2 regions of the Synechococcus sp. RS9907 genome follow, and region 2 is predicted to be linked to the other one. Evidence: predicted binding sites of a transcription regulator. Region 2 holds the regulator's gene; the other holds the start of a gene.
What was found. The regulator NtcA, encoded in region 2, controls nitrogen genes in cyanobacteria. The targets are predictions, from matches to a motif close to GTANCNNNNGNTAC.
Positions count from the first base shown of each region.

Region 1: SynRS9907_RS13630 (molybdenum cofactor guanylyltransferase) is a predicted target of NtcA. The motif match lies at 3,742-3,755, and genes of this name have one in related genera.

Region 1 covers NZ_CP047944.1:2,520,542-2,527,529, reverse strand. Annotated here, with positions in the region: gene SynRS9907_RS13640 (nitrate reductase) at 1-1,904, opposite strand, end outside; gene SynRS9907_RS13635 (NarK family nitrate/nitrite MFS transporter) at 1,987-3,528, opposite strand; gene SynRS9907_RS13630 (molybdenum cofactor guanylyltransferase) at 3,791-4,387, shown strand; gene SynRS9907_RS13625 (GTP 3',8-cyclase MoaA) at 4,384-5,427, shown strand; gene SynRS9907_RS13620 (redox protein) at 5,507-5,998, shown strand; gene SynRS9907_RS13615 (transglutaminase family protein) at 5,986-6,885, opposite strand; gene SynRS9907_RS13610 (alpha-E domain-containing protein) at 6,858-6,988, opposite strand, start outside.
Region 2 covers NZ_CP047944.1:243,661-250,648, forward strand. Annotated here, with positions in the region: gene pth (aminoacyl-tRNA hydrolase) at 1-352, shown strand, start outside; gene SynRS9907_RS01245 (DUF3146 family protein) at 352-609, shown strand; gene SynRS9907_RS01250 (resolvase) at 587-1,033, opposite strand; gene SynRS9907_RS01255 (DUF3084 domain-containing protein) at 1,030-2,181, opposite strand; gene ntcA (global nitrogen regulator NtcA) at 2,209-2,925, opposite strand; gene rph (ribonuclease PH) at 2,984-3,727, opposite strand; gene SynRS9907_RS01270 (cob(I)yrinic acid a,c-diamide adenosyltransferase) at 3,873-4,472, shown strand; gene dcd (dCTP deaminase) at 4,472-5,065, shown strand; gene thyX (FAD-dependent thymidylate synthase) at 5,076-5,798, opposite strand; gene SynRS9907_RS01285 (thioredoxin domain-containing protein) at 5,843-6,418, opposite strand; gene SynRS9907_RS13965 (hypothetical protein) at 6,482-6,985, shown strand.

The DNA of each region.
Region 1 (6,988 bases), 300 kb from region 2:
TGAATCTCCAGCAGCGGCTCGGGATGCTGTTTCATCAACCGTTCCACCTTGCCGGTGCGGGTCATCGTGTGCCACTGGCCCAGGTAGCGGCCTACCGTCAGCACCAGCGGATAGGTGTCGCAGGGGGGTTCCGCTAGTCCCAGCGGTTGATCGGTGCTGAAGCGGGCGCGTTTGTTGGGGGTGGCGAATTGACGGTCTTCGTAGAGACGTTTGGCTTCTGTGGTGGGGGTGCTGCCGCTGGGATAGGGCCATTGCTGCGGTCCTTCGCCTTCCAGCAGTTCATGGCTGAGGCCGCTCACATCGCAAAGCCTGCCCTGGGTGAGAGCTGTGAATTCGGCGTACACCTCAGCCGCTGATTCGAAGTTGAACTGCTCGCTGTAGCCCAGGCGCCGGCCCACCTCGGCAAACATCTCCCAGTCGGGACGGCTCTCGCCGAAACGACGCCGGTAGGCCGGGCAGTAGGTGACCCGCCGTTCGGAATTGGTCATGGCGCCGGCCTTCTCGCTCCACTGGGCTGCGGGCAACAGCAGGTGGGCGTAGTGGGACGTTTCCGAGTCGGCGTAGGCCTCGCTCACCACCACCAGCGGGCACTTCTGCATGGCCGACTTCACCCGGTCAAGATCCGGGAGGCTCACCAGGGGGTTGGTGGCGGCCACCCACCACAGGTCCAGCGCCTCCTGTTCCATGGCCTCGATCTGCTGCCAGGCCGCCAATCCGGGCTTGGTGTTGATTCGTCCTGCCGGCAGCTGCCAGGCCTGCTCCACTTCGGCGCGGTGTTCGGCGTTGGCCACCAGGCGGTAGCCCGGCAGCAGGTGGGCCAGGCCTCCGGCTTCGCGTCCGCCCATGGCGTTGGGTTGGCCGGTGAGGGAAAACGGGCCCGCTCCTTGCTTGCCGATCTGGCCGGTGAGCAGATGCAGATTGATCAACCCCTGCACCACGGCCGTTCCTTCACGGCGTTGGTTCACCCCCATCGACCAGAGGCTGAGCACCTTCTCGCGCCGGTGGAACAGAGCCGCCACTTCCCGAAGGCGTTTTTCGGGGATGTTGCAGAACAGGGCCACCCGTCTTGGGGTCCAGCGGGCGGCGACGTCAAAAAAGGCGTCGTAATTCTCGGTGTGGTCGTCGATGAAGGCCGGATCCTGGCCGTTTTCGCGCAGCACCAAGTGGGCAATCCCGTGCAGCAGGGCCAGGTCGCTGCCCGGTGCAATCGGCAAGTGGATATCGGCGGCTTTGGCGGTGTCGGTGCGGCGTGGATCCACCACCACGATCTTGACGCTGCCGGGGTTTTTGCGTTTCCGCTTCAGCAGCCGCTGGAACAGCACCGGGTGGCATTCGGCCGTGTTGGTGCCGATCAGAAACGCCACTGTGCAGTGGTCGAGGTCTTCATAGCTGCAGGGGGGACCATCGGAGCCCAGGCTGCGGGTGTAGCCCGCCACCGCTGAGCTCATGCACAGCCGTGAGTTGGCGTCGAAATTGTTGGTGCCCAGGGCGCCTTTGAGCAGCTTCTGGGCGAGGTAGTAATCCTCGGTGTGGAATTGACCGGAGCCGTACATGGCGATGCCATCGGCGTTGCCGCGCCGGGCCACGCTCGCCTGGATCTGGCCGGTGATTTTGTTGAGAGCGTCGTCCCAGCTGATCGGCGCGAAGTCGTCCTCAAGGGTCTGGCGGAACAGGGGTTGGCGCAGGCGGCCTGGGGCCAGGGTTTCGCCGACGGTGGCGCCCTTGATGCAGACCTGGCCAAGGCTTGAGGGGTGTTCGCGGTCGCCGCGGGCGGTCCACATCGGGTTGCCCTCGGCATCCCGTTTCACGGCCTCACCCTTCACGGCAGGAGGCAAGAGCTCCAGGCCACAACCCACGCCGCAGTAGGGGCACTGGCTGCGCACGCTGCGGGGTGAGTTGGTCATGCAGGAACCAAAAAAAGAACAAAACCCGGAGCCGAAGCTCCGGGTCGTTGTGCAGCGACAGGGTGCTGCGGAGGGAGATGGATCAGGCGGTTTCGCCTTCGTGCAGGTCTGCGAAGGACCCCTTGGGCTCCTTCAGGAAGAAGAAGCAGAAGAAGGCCACGATCAGACCGGCCACACCCAGGATCTGGAAGAAGGCGCTGTTGGAAGCCGCGATCACCTCGGGGGTGGGTTCGCCGCCGCCGCCCATCCACATCGGCAGGAGGCTGAAGATGGTCAGGTAGGTCACAGCACCAACGTTGCCGTAGGCACCAACCAGGCCGGCCACCTGGCCGGTGACGCGACGCTTAACCAGGGGCACCAGCGCGAAGGTGGCGCCTTCACCGGACTGCACGAAGAACGAAGCGAGCATGGTGATTACCACGGCAACGGCAATGCCGGTGGTGCCGGTGAAGGTGCCGGGCTTGATCATGCTCATCACCAGGTAGCCCACGCCGAGACCGGCAGTGAGGAAGCCCATGGTGTTCTTGCGGCTGCCGACGCGGTCGGAGATCAGACCGCCAGCAGGGCGGGCGACCAGGTTCACGAAAGCGAAGCAGGACGCCAGGATTCCGGCGGTGGCCTTCGGCAGATCGAAGGTGGTTTCAAAGAAGGTGGGCAGCATCGAAACCACGGCCAGTTCAGAGCCGAAGTTCACGATGTAGGTGAGCTCGAGGATCGCCACCTGGCGGAACTCGTAGCGATCTTCCTTGGGATAAACCTTGTTGCCGAGGATCAGGTCGCGGTTGGTGCGAATGATTCCCCAGGTCTGGAAGGCAAACCAGACGGCAACGGCACCGAGGGCAAGGGGGTAGGTGCTTGCGGTGAGGAAGCCCACCTTGGAAAGGCGCCAGCAGAGCACGCAAAGGATGGCTGCGAAGGGCACGTTCATGCCCAGTAGACCCCAGAAGTCGCGCATGGAAGTGACTTCCAGGCCGGCGGATTTCGCCGGGCGCTGATACGTCTTGCCGGGGGGGGTGTCGGTGACGTTGAAGAAGTAGAAGAGGCCGTAGACGGCGGAGACGATGCCGGTCAGGGCGATGGCACCGCGCCAGTTCAGAACAGCGCCGGTGGGCAGTTCGAAGCCGCCGGAGAAGGAGAGGAAGCCAGCGAGGGCCACCATGCTGAGGGCGGAGAAGGCGGAGCCGAAGTTGCCCCAGCCGCCGTAGATGCCTTCAGCCAGGCCGATTTCCTTGGGAGGGAACCACTCGGCCACCATGCGGATGCCGATCACGAAGCCGGCGCCAACGATGGAGAGCAGCAGACGGGCCACCACCAGCTGGTTGAAGTCCTGAGCGGACGCAAACAGCAGGCAGGGAATCGCCGAGAACACCAGGATCGAGGAATAGGTGATCCGGGGTCCGAATTTGTCCAGCAGCATGCCGATCAGCACGCGCGCCGGAATGGTGAGGGCCACGTTGCAGATGGCCACGGTGCGGATCTGACCAACGGTCAGACCCAGGTCCGCTTTCACGGTGGTGGCCAGAGGGGCCAGGTTGAACCAGACCACGAAGGTCAGGAAGAAGGCGATCCAGGTCAGGTGAAGGGTTCGGTACCTGCCCTGGAACGACCAAAGGTCGCCAAGCATTGAGGAGAAGAGAAGGAACCTCGGGCTTCAAAAGGAAAGGTGCCCGGGGATGGCAAAACGGTCGAAAAGAGAATCCGTTTGACCCGCGCAGTTAATCAATTCGTCGGGCCCGTGTTTGGTCGGATTGGTTACCAATTTCTGTTTTTCTGTGCCGAAGCAAACATCAACGGGGCTGATTGATCGGATCAGACGTTCTTGTGCGGCAATGATTTGGTAGCGGTTGCAACTTTTGTGGGTTGTTGGACTCCGCTGGTGCAGATTGTTGGTCGGCGATGTGAACCAAGGCTTGCGGGTTTGTGTGCTCAGTGGCGGAAGCAGCCGTCGCATGGGGCGTGACAAGGCCCTCCTGCCGCATCCCTCCGGTGGTGTCTGGCTCACGGCCCTGGTCGACCAGCTGCTGCCCCTCGGTTATCCGGTGCAGGTGTTGAGTCGTCATGCCGCCCACGCAGAGCTGCTTGCCCACCGGCCGGGATGTTCCGTGCTGCTGGAGCCCCCTCCCTGGAATGGCCCTCTGCAGGCGCTGGCCAGGCTGTTGCCGTCTCAGCCTGGGGAGGCTGTGTTGGTGCTGCCGGTGGACATGCCCCGTTTGCGCACCGCCGTTGTCCGGCAGCTGATCGCAGCCTGGAATCGTGCCCCCGATCAAGCAGCAGTGGCCCATGACGGGCAACGGTTGCAGCCGTTGCTGGCGGTGATCCCCTCCGGTTCTCCCTTCCGCTCCTGCCTTGATCAGCAACTGCAACGCGGCGAGTTGCGCTGGATGGATTGGTTGACCTGCGTTCCCCATCAGGCGGTGCGCTTGCCTCAAAAGGCGTTGGTGAATGCCAATTGCCCTGCAGATCTGGCAGCGTTGGAGGGATGAGCACGTTGTTGCCGCTCGCAGACCGCCTCAACCGGCCCATCGGGGTGTTGCGGTTGTCGCTCACGGCCCGTTGCAATCTCGCCTGTCCGTACTGCTGTCCGGATGTGGAGGAGCCCCCTGGCCTGCTGACGCTGGAGCAGCAGATGCGCGTGATTCGTGTGGCCGCGCGCCTGGGGGCACAAACGCTGCGGCTCACCGGTGGAGAGCCGTTGTTGAGCCGGCGCTTGTTGCCGTTGTTGGAGGCGGTGGCCCAGGCCCGGCGGGATCGTTCGGATCCGATCGCTGGTTTGCAGGCCGTGGCGCTCACCAGCAACGGGGTGCTGTTGTCGGAACCGATGGCGCGGGCGTTGCGTGCCGCAGGGCTGGATCGAATCACCATCAGCCTGGATGCGGCGGAAGGGGAGGCAGCGGCGCGCATGGCTGGTCTCAAGGGTGGTGCCGTGGCTGGAGACCGCCTGGTGCGCCAGGTGCAGGACGGCATCGCGGCGGCCTGCGCCGCTGGCTTTGACCCCTCATGCGGCGAGCTCAAGCTCAATGCCGTGATCCAACGGGGGATCAATGACGATCAGCTGTTGCCCTTGGCCAATTTGGCCCGGCAGCAGGGGATGGAGCTGCGTTTGATCGAATACATGGATGTGGGCAACCGCAACCAGTGGACGCTGGACCAGGTGCTGCCGGCGGCGCAGATGGTGGAGCACATTCATGCCCGTTGGCCCCTGGAGCCTTTGGGTCGCCCGCGGGGTGGGACGGCCCGGCGTTGGCACTACCGCGATGGTGCTGGAACCATCGGTGTGATTGCCTCCATCAGTGAGCCGTTCTGCGGGGATTGCAACCGCTTGCGTGTCACCGCTGATGGGCAGGCGTTCACCTGCCTGTTTTCTGCTGAAGGCACCGATCTCAAGCCCGCGCTCGCCTCAGAGCCTCAGCTTGAGCAGGCCATGCGCCAGCTCTGGCAGCGACGCCAAGACCGCTACAGCGAGGAGCGTGATCCAGCCGCTGTTGCGTCAACCCATGCGGAAATGGCGTATTTGGGGGGCTGAACCGTCGTGATCGTCACCGTTTTTGCGTGATGCCCCCGGTACAACGGGGCAGCTGAAGGATCCCTCAGGATCCATCGACATGTTTGAACTGCTGGCCTACGAGCGCTTCCGCGACACCCCGTCGGTTCGTTTTTTCGACGTCACCGTGAACACCTCGAACGCGCGCGACCTGGTGATTCACAGCGGCCCGGCCGTGTCGCCCCCCAACGATCCGGAGAGCGGAGCCTGGCAGTTCTATCTGCATCCCCATCAGGAAGACAATCTGCTTGCGGCAAGCGGCGGCAGAACCTTCTTCCTGGTGAACCTGGCCTGGGAGCAGCCGTTCCACATCGTTCGGCTCGAGAGCGGTGGTGACATCCTTCGTATCCCGCCTGGCACTTTCCACCGCTCGATCTCCGATCCCGATGGTTCCGTCGTTCTGAACCAGGCGGTTCGTGAGGAGGGCGCTTCTCTGGTGAGGGAATTCCGCGTCTACAACAGCGCCGAGATCCCGGCCTTGATGGCAGCCACCCACAGCTCGGCGCCGAAGCCCCAGTTGCATGGGGTGGAGCCGTTGCTTCAGGCGGCCTGAACCAGGTTGCGTGAGGGGGTTTCCGTTGCGGAGGCGTCCTCTCTGATCTGAATCTGCCAGTTCAGTTCACTGTTGGCTCCAGGGGGGCCGCTGAAGCTGCCGCTCACGGCCGCGGTGAGTTCCGGCTTGGAGGAGGTGGCCAGCACGACATAGCGCTCGTTGACTTCCATCCCGGCACTGGGGTCAAAGCCCCGCCAGCCCGCTCCCGGCAGGTAAACCTCCGCCCAGGCATGCAGGTCGTACTCCTTCGGGGGAGGTTGCTGCAGTTGATAGCCGCTCACAAAGCGGGCCGGAAGACCCACCACGCGGCAACAGGCCACCATCAGCATGGCCAGATCACGGCAGGAGCCGATCCGCTCCCGCAGGGTTCGGCCCGCCGGCCAGGCGGGTCCCACATGGCGTTGGGTGTATTTCACCCGCTCTTGAATCAGTTCAATCAGTTGCTTCAGAAAGGCCAGGGTCTGCTGGTTGCTGCCCATCAGGGCTTCCTGGGTGAGCTCGATGGCCGAGGGTTCGTGTTGGCCGTTGGGCAACCAGCCTTCCAGTGCCCCCTGCAGATCGCTGTTGAGTTGGCCTTGCGGGTAGGGCAGGGGTGGTTCGAGGCCGTTGAAGCAGCTCTCCAGCGGGGGTGCTGGCCGGGTCTCCACCAGGCTGCGGGCCTCAAAGACGAGTTCATCGGTGCTGCCGAGAAAGCGGAGCCGTTGGATTTCATCGCCGCTGGCGGCCACCAGTTCCCGACGTTGCTCCGGTTCCGGCAACACGCTGAGTTGATGCTCCAGCAGGGTCTGGAATCCTTGCCCCCGAGGCCTCAGACAAAGGCGATGTTCCCCGAGGAACACCGGGGCGTCATACCGATACGTCAGGCGGTGAATGATGAGAGCGCGCATGCGGGATCGGTGGGGATGGAATGGAGGTCCGCGCTGGTGAAGTAGCGGGTCTGGATCAGGTGGTGGAGTTGGTTGAGGTCTTGCTGCAGCTGATCAATGGCTT
Region 2 (6,988 bases):
CCAATTGCTGGTGCTGGTGGACGACATGGATCTTCCGCTGGGTCGTTTGCGGTTGCGGGCCCAGGGCAGTGCCGGCGGGCACAACGGTTTGCGCAGCACCATTCAGCATCTCGGGACCCAGGCGTTCCCCAGGCTGCGGATCGGCATTGGTGCGCCGGCTGAGAACCCTGCCGAACGCCGCGCCCGAACGGTGTCCCATGTTCTTGGTCCGTTCAGCAAGGCGGAGCAACCCTGTGTCGGCGCTGTGCTCGATGCTGTTCTGGATGGGATTCAACGTCTTCAGCGCCAGAGCTTTGAGCGCGCTGGAACCTGGATCAACGGGTTCCGCTATGACCTGGAGTCGGTCGACTGATGCCGGCACTTCCGGCGACAACGGCCCATTTGCGGGTGCTCCGCCAGTGTTTTCAAGCCAAGTGCGTGGAGGGTGAAGTTTCTGCTGGAGGGTTTGAGTGGCAGTTCTCCTGGGCCTTTGATCGCGGTGAACTGGTGGTGGAGCCATCCCTGGGACGTGCCCTGATCGAGGATGCCCTGCGGCGGTTTCTGGTGCGTTCTGATTACAGGCTGGAGCCGGGGGGTGATTACACCTTCATGGTCCGGGCCAGGTTCTGAGCGAGAACGTGGGAGCAGGCTCAGGCCATTTCAGGCGGTATTGCAGGTGCTCCTCAAGCATCACCAAAGCTGCAACAGCATCCAGATCCACCGGTGGAATGCGCAGTCCTGCCGGCAGCATCCGTCGCCAACCTCGAGCCGGCCACAGCGCCCAGTAACGCTGTCTCGCCCGCAGGGTTGTTCCCTGCTCCGGAACCACGGTGAGCTGGCCCAGCCGCTCCAGTCGCTGGATCCAGGCTCGGCTTCCCGTGCCATCCCCGATCAGGATGCGATCGAGAGCTTGGTCTTGATTCCACTGCTCCAGCCAGGGTTCAACGGCCTCCGGGGCCAGCACATGCCCTTCTTGCACGAGGCCGAGCTGAAGATCGGCAAGCACAAGACCACATTTGCAGCGGCCTGGATCGAGGACGGCCACCCGTTTCATGGGGAGGCCTGAATGATGACGACGACAGGGTCGGCACTGTCGCTGACCCGTGCGGAAATCACGTTCAAGACCACGCTTTGGCTGGGTCCTTCCATCAGGGTCTGGGCCAGTTGGGAGAGGGCTGATCCATCGAACTGAAGGCCTTCGGTCAGGGATCCTCGCCGCTGCACCTCGGCATAGGCCGAGGCCAGGAGAAGGTTCAACCGTGTGCGAATGCCCTCTGGTGTGCGTTCATCCGGTTGCAGTGTGGTGGTGGCCAGCACGTCTCCGCGTTGGGTCACCGGCCGGTTCGGACGCACCTCGGGGAAGGCATACACCGCTGTTTCGCCTCGCAGCACATTGGTGGCTGAGCGCAGCGAGATCACCCAGGTCTCCGGTTTGCGGATGATGCTTTGCAGGCGTTCCACATCGCTGCGCGGAACGCGGATCAACTGGCGTTCGGGTGCTTCGCCAGGTCGCACTTTCCCGTAGGCGTTGAGATTGGCCTCCTGCAACAGCCTGTCGACAGCCTGTTTGGCCTGGTCCGGCTCATCGAGTCGAACCGTTGCTCTTGCCAAGGTCTGTCCGCTGCTGATCACCACCGATCCACGCCGCAAGGCGACCAGATTGCGTTCGAGTTCTTTGAGTTCCTGCTCACCGGCACGGATGCGGCTGCGAACGCTGTTGAGTTCGGCTTCCGTGCGCTGGATGTCCGCATCGCGGGAGGCGATGTCCTGGCTGAGGCGTTCACGTTCTGCTTCGAGTTGGGCCAGCTCCTTCTGAAGAGGAGCCAGTTCGAGGCGCAGGGTGTTGGCCCGTTGCTGTGATTGCTCGAGCTCAATGGCGATCCGTTTGGTTTCCGTTCGGGTCTTGTCCCGTTCCCGCTCGGCTGCCTTCAGCTGCTGACGGCTGTCCTGGAGTTTCTGCTGCAGGGCATCCAGTTCAAACAAACCCACCCGCAACTGCCGGCTCACCAGAAGCATCAGGCCAAGTGAGAGTGCGCTGATCAGGCTGCCGGTCAACACCGTGATCAAAACGGCGGTGCGCCGTGGGCGCATGCTGAACAAACTCAGTCGTGCTTTGCCGACGCGGCTGCCCAAGCGGTCGCCCAGGGTCGACAGCACGCCCCCGAGCACCAACAGAACCAGGATCAGTGCCCAGCCGCTCATCGCTGCACAAGTCGGGCGAAGGCAGGCCTAGCTGAAGCGTTTGGCCAGCGCGATCGGATCCAGAACCGTGATTTTCTTGCGGTCAATCTGAACCAGACCGGATTGACGCAAGTCTCCCAGCAGTCGCGTGATTGTGACGCGTGTTGAGCCAATTGCTTCAGCGATGGCCTGATGGGACAGGCGCAGGTCGATGGTGATGCCCAGCTCATCGGCCACGCCGAAGTCCCTGCAAAGCACCAGCAGGAAGCTCACCAGCCGGGATGACATGTCCCGATGGGTGAGGGTTTCAATCATCGTCTCGGTTTGCAGAATCCGGCTGGAGAGACCCTGAAGCAAGCGCAGGCCAACGCTGGTGTCGGCTTCGATGGCGGCCTTCACGGAGGTCGCTGGTGCCGTCACCATTTCGACCCGGGTGAAGGCCACAGCGTGATAGAAGCGGTCGGACCGTTGACCTGTCAGCAGCGACAGCACCCCGAAGAGGCTGTTCTCGCGGAGCAGGGCCACGGTGATTTCTTCTCCCGATTCGTAGACGCGTGACAGACGAACGGCCCCCCGGCGGATCAGGTACACCCGTTCGGCGGGATCTCCGGGGAAAAAGATGGTCTTGTTGCGGTCCACCAGTTCACTGCTGGCGCCATCGAGATCTCGGATGATCTCAAGCAGAGAACGGTTGGCGGGCTCTGCGCTGGGAGCTGGAGCCACCATCTGCGGGGCATATCGGCTGAAACCTCGGCTACTGGTCATGACAACCCCCTGGTGTGGCGAAGCTACGGAGCCGGCGGTGGCTGCCATGTAGCGGTTATTACGTAACGCTGCTGTGCTCGTTGAAGGCCTGGCGTTGCGCCTGCATCAGGGATGTCAATCCCGGCTCTGCTAAGTCCAGCAGCTCATTGAGTTGGCTGCGACTGAAGGGCGCACCCTCCGCAGTTCCCTGGATTTCCAGCAGACGGCCATCGCCGGACTGCACAACGTTTAGGTCCACCTCGGCTCGGCTGTCTTCGCTGTAGTCCAGATCCAGCAAGGCCTGGCCATCCACCAAGCCCACGGATACAGCCGCCACCTGATCGATCAGGGGCGATTGCTCCAGCACTCCCTGGTCCACCAGTGATCGGCAGGCTTGGTCCAGGGCGAGCCAAGCCCCGGTGATTGAGGCCGTCCGGGTGCCAGCGTCCGCTTGGATCACGTCGCAGTCGATCAGCAAGGTGCGCTCCCCTAGGCGCTCCATGTCAATCACGGCGCGCAGGCTTCGGCCGATCAGTCGCTGAATTTCCTGGGTGCGACCCGAGAGTTTCATCAGCTCCCGTGATTGCCGCTGTGGGGTGGATCCGGGCAGCAACCGGTATTCGGCGCTGAGCCATCCCAACCCTTCTCCCTTGCGCCAGCGGGGAACCTTGTCCTCCAAGCAAACGCTACAGAGAACAGCGGTTCGGCCGTTATGAACCACAAGGGAGCTCAAGGCAAAGCCCATGGGATTCCAGGTCACCGAGAACGGTCGCAACTGCTGCGGGCGACGGCCATCAGTGCGTTGTTCAGGGGATTGGCTCATCGGTGGTGTGCAGTTCGTCAAGCCTCGCAGGCGGTTGGTTCTCGCCCTGTCCAAACACCATGGGTGGTGTCAATCCCCTTGTGGAATGTGATCTCGCCGCTACATTCAAGGTCTTGCCGGAGTCTCCCGGACAGATGCTTCCGTGATGACCACAAGCCTCGCCGACCCCCATTCCTTCCAAAATTCCCTGGATCGGGATCAGCAGGCCTTGCAACGGGCGGGCCTGAGGCCCTTGCCTGCCGTCTCTGATCCGCCACCCCTACATCTGGTGGCTCCCGAAGGGCAGCTGCAAGTGCATACGGCGCCTTATCGAGGCAGTTTCGCCAGTGTTCTCAGCCAGGCCATGCGAGCTGCCGGCTTGGGCAGTCGTGTTCTGATCAGTCAGTTCCTCAAAGGGGGCGTGCAGCAGGGACCGGCCGGCCGGGTGCAGCTCTGCGGAGGCCTCGTCTGGCTGCGGCCGGAAGTGCCCCTCTGCCTCTCTTCGCCGGGGCATCCCGGTGGTGCGGAGGCGGTGGCTGAGGTTTGGTCCATCTGCCGTCAGCATCTGATCCAGGGAGATCTCGACCAGCTGGTGTTGGATGAACTCGGCCTTGCCGTGGCCTTCGGATACCTGGATGAAGCGGACGTGATTGCAGCCCTTGAGCAGCGGCCCGCTTCGATGGATGTGATCATCACTGGACCTGCAATCCCCGCCGGTGTGGTGGAGATGGCAGATCAAGTCACGGAGTTGCGGCGAGGTTTCTGATGCTCAAATGCGATCGCTGGATCACTGAACAGGCCGGGCAGGGAATGATCGAGCCATTCCAGAGCGGTTTGGTCCGTCACCTGGAGCCGGAGCAGAAGCTGCGGCCGGTGCTGAGTTTTGGTTGCTCCTCCTACGGCTACGACCTACGCCTTTCTCCCCAGGAATTTCTGATCTTCCGGCATGTTCCAGGCACGGTGATGAACCCCAAGCGGTTCAACCCGGCCAACCTCGAACCCACTCCCCTGCATGAGGATGAAGACGGGCGATATTTCATTCTCCCGGCCCATTCCTATGGCCTCGGTGTGGCCCTGGAGAAGTTGCGGGTTCCCCCCAACATCACCGTGATCTGCTTGGGCAAGAGCACCTATGCCCGCCTTGGAATCATCGTGAATACCACCCCGGCAGAAGCGAGCTGGGAGGGTCACCTCACCCTTGAATTCAGCAACAGTTCCGGTGCTGACTGCCGCATCTATGCCGATGAGGGCATCTGTCAGCTGCTGTTTTTTGAGGGTGATCCCTGCTCGACCACCTACAGCGATCGACAAGGCAAATACCAGCACCAACCGGAACGGGTGACGCTGGCCAAGGTGTAGTTCTCTCTGATTAGGGGGCCAAACGCGCCCGGTGCAGCCTGGTTTTTTCGTACCAGGCTGCAAATTCAGGGGCCCACTCCAACATGTGGGGCCACATCAGATCACAGAGCTGGCGGATCTCCAGCTGGGCATCGAGTTTGGCCCGCAGATCCATGAAGTGCAGGAACGCCCGCAGGCTGAAGCTCACCACAAAATGCTGGCGGTAGTCGAAGGGGAGGATGCCGCGGGCGTGCTCCTCGGCGAAGCCGGCCCTGAGCAGATCCCTGTAGCGCTCGGCGGCGCTCCGGCAGAGATCAAGATCCTGTTGGCGTAGTGCTTCGGTGTAGGCGTATTTCTTGCCCTGCCGATCGCTGTACTCGCCGATGGGCCGCAGATAAAACACCTCTTCCAGGTCCAGGGCTCCATCCGCTGCACGGCAGATGCGTTCACCGGTGTAACGCATCGACTGCACATCGAAGCTCACCCCAACCCGGTGGGTGCGGGCCTGCTGCATCACCGAGTGCGGGAACCAGCCCACATTCAGCACGATCTGCGCATGCTCCATCGGACCGTAGTGGCCGCGCTCTCCAGACAGCAGGCGTTTCACACAGATCTCTCCAGCCCGCTGCTCATCGGGCCAGTTGGCACGATCTCCGGCCACGAATCCTTCGCTGTAGTCCTGATGCATGGCGGCGTACACGCATTGCTGCGGGTTCGGCGTAGCTGCGATCAGATCGACCCGAAAGCGGTCCATGGGAGCGTCAGAGTGACGAGTTGTGGTGATCATGGCGAGGCGTGTCAACCATGGCTGCGGGGCCCCGCGTTGGCTGGGCTCGAGGCCCCTGCCATCGCGTTGTTCGCAGAGGGGGGCGTCGGCAGCTGGCTGATGTTGCCGACGCCAGGCAAGGCCGGCAACGGCTGATTTTCAAGCAGTGCTGTGGTGAGCAGCTGGAGTTCCTCAGCGCTGCGCAAGCCGAGGGATCGCCCCTTGGCTTCCCCCTCAGCGTTGAAGAGGTTCAACTGGGGAATGCCGTTGACGTCGTAGCGATCAACCAGATCTTGCCAACGGGGGTTGTCGACGTTGACCAGAACAACATCGAGTCGATCTCGCGCTTGCTTCTCCAAAGCAAGCATCGAAGGGGCCATCTCTCTGCAGACCTGGCACCAATCGGCGTAGAACTCGATCAGCGTCGGGCGTCCGTTGGTTAAGGCTGTTTGTGGGTCGAGGGATCGTCTCGCCAGCTGCTCCATCGGGCTTTCGCTCTGAATGCCACCGCGTAGGACAACCAGGCCAATGGCCAGAGCCACCGCAATTAGCACCAGCACCCATCGCTGCGCTGTGCCCAGGGGCGAAGACTCCGGGGTGCCTGTCATCGCACGTCAACCGCAGCGATCACTCTGGCAGCTCTTTCGAAAGGCCGCCGCTACCTTGACGCCATGCCAATTCTGCGACTGCTGAGCCTTCCGGTTCGGGCGCCGTTGCTGACGGTGCTGTTTCTCGTTGCGGTTGTGCTCGGCAACCATTGGCAGATTGTTCAGCCCTCCTTCACGTCTCTCTATGGCGTGAGTGCGGCCTGGTTCTGGTGTCTCGTGCTGCTGCAGACCCAGGTGGTTGTCATCTTCTGCACCATGCCCGATCTGCTGTTGCGCCAGGTGTCGTTGCTGATGGCGTCGAGCCGGGTGATGACGTTGGTGGTCACGCTGCTGGTGGTGATCACCGGTGGCATCTATCTGCTGAAGCTCAATGTGCTCACCGACGTGTTGATCCTGGCCTCAGCCGTGCTCTTGGCCAGGCTCGATCTCATCCGCATCGGTGTTCTGCCCGCCGCCGGGATCTGCCTGCTTCTGATGAGTTTGGTCGTGATCGCTGGCATCGTCGCCGGCACGCTTCTGCCCGACCCCAGCGCCAGTCTCGTTGCAGAAGGGTTGATTGCCGCCTAGGTA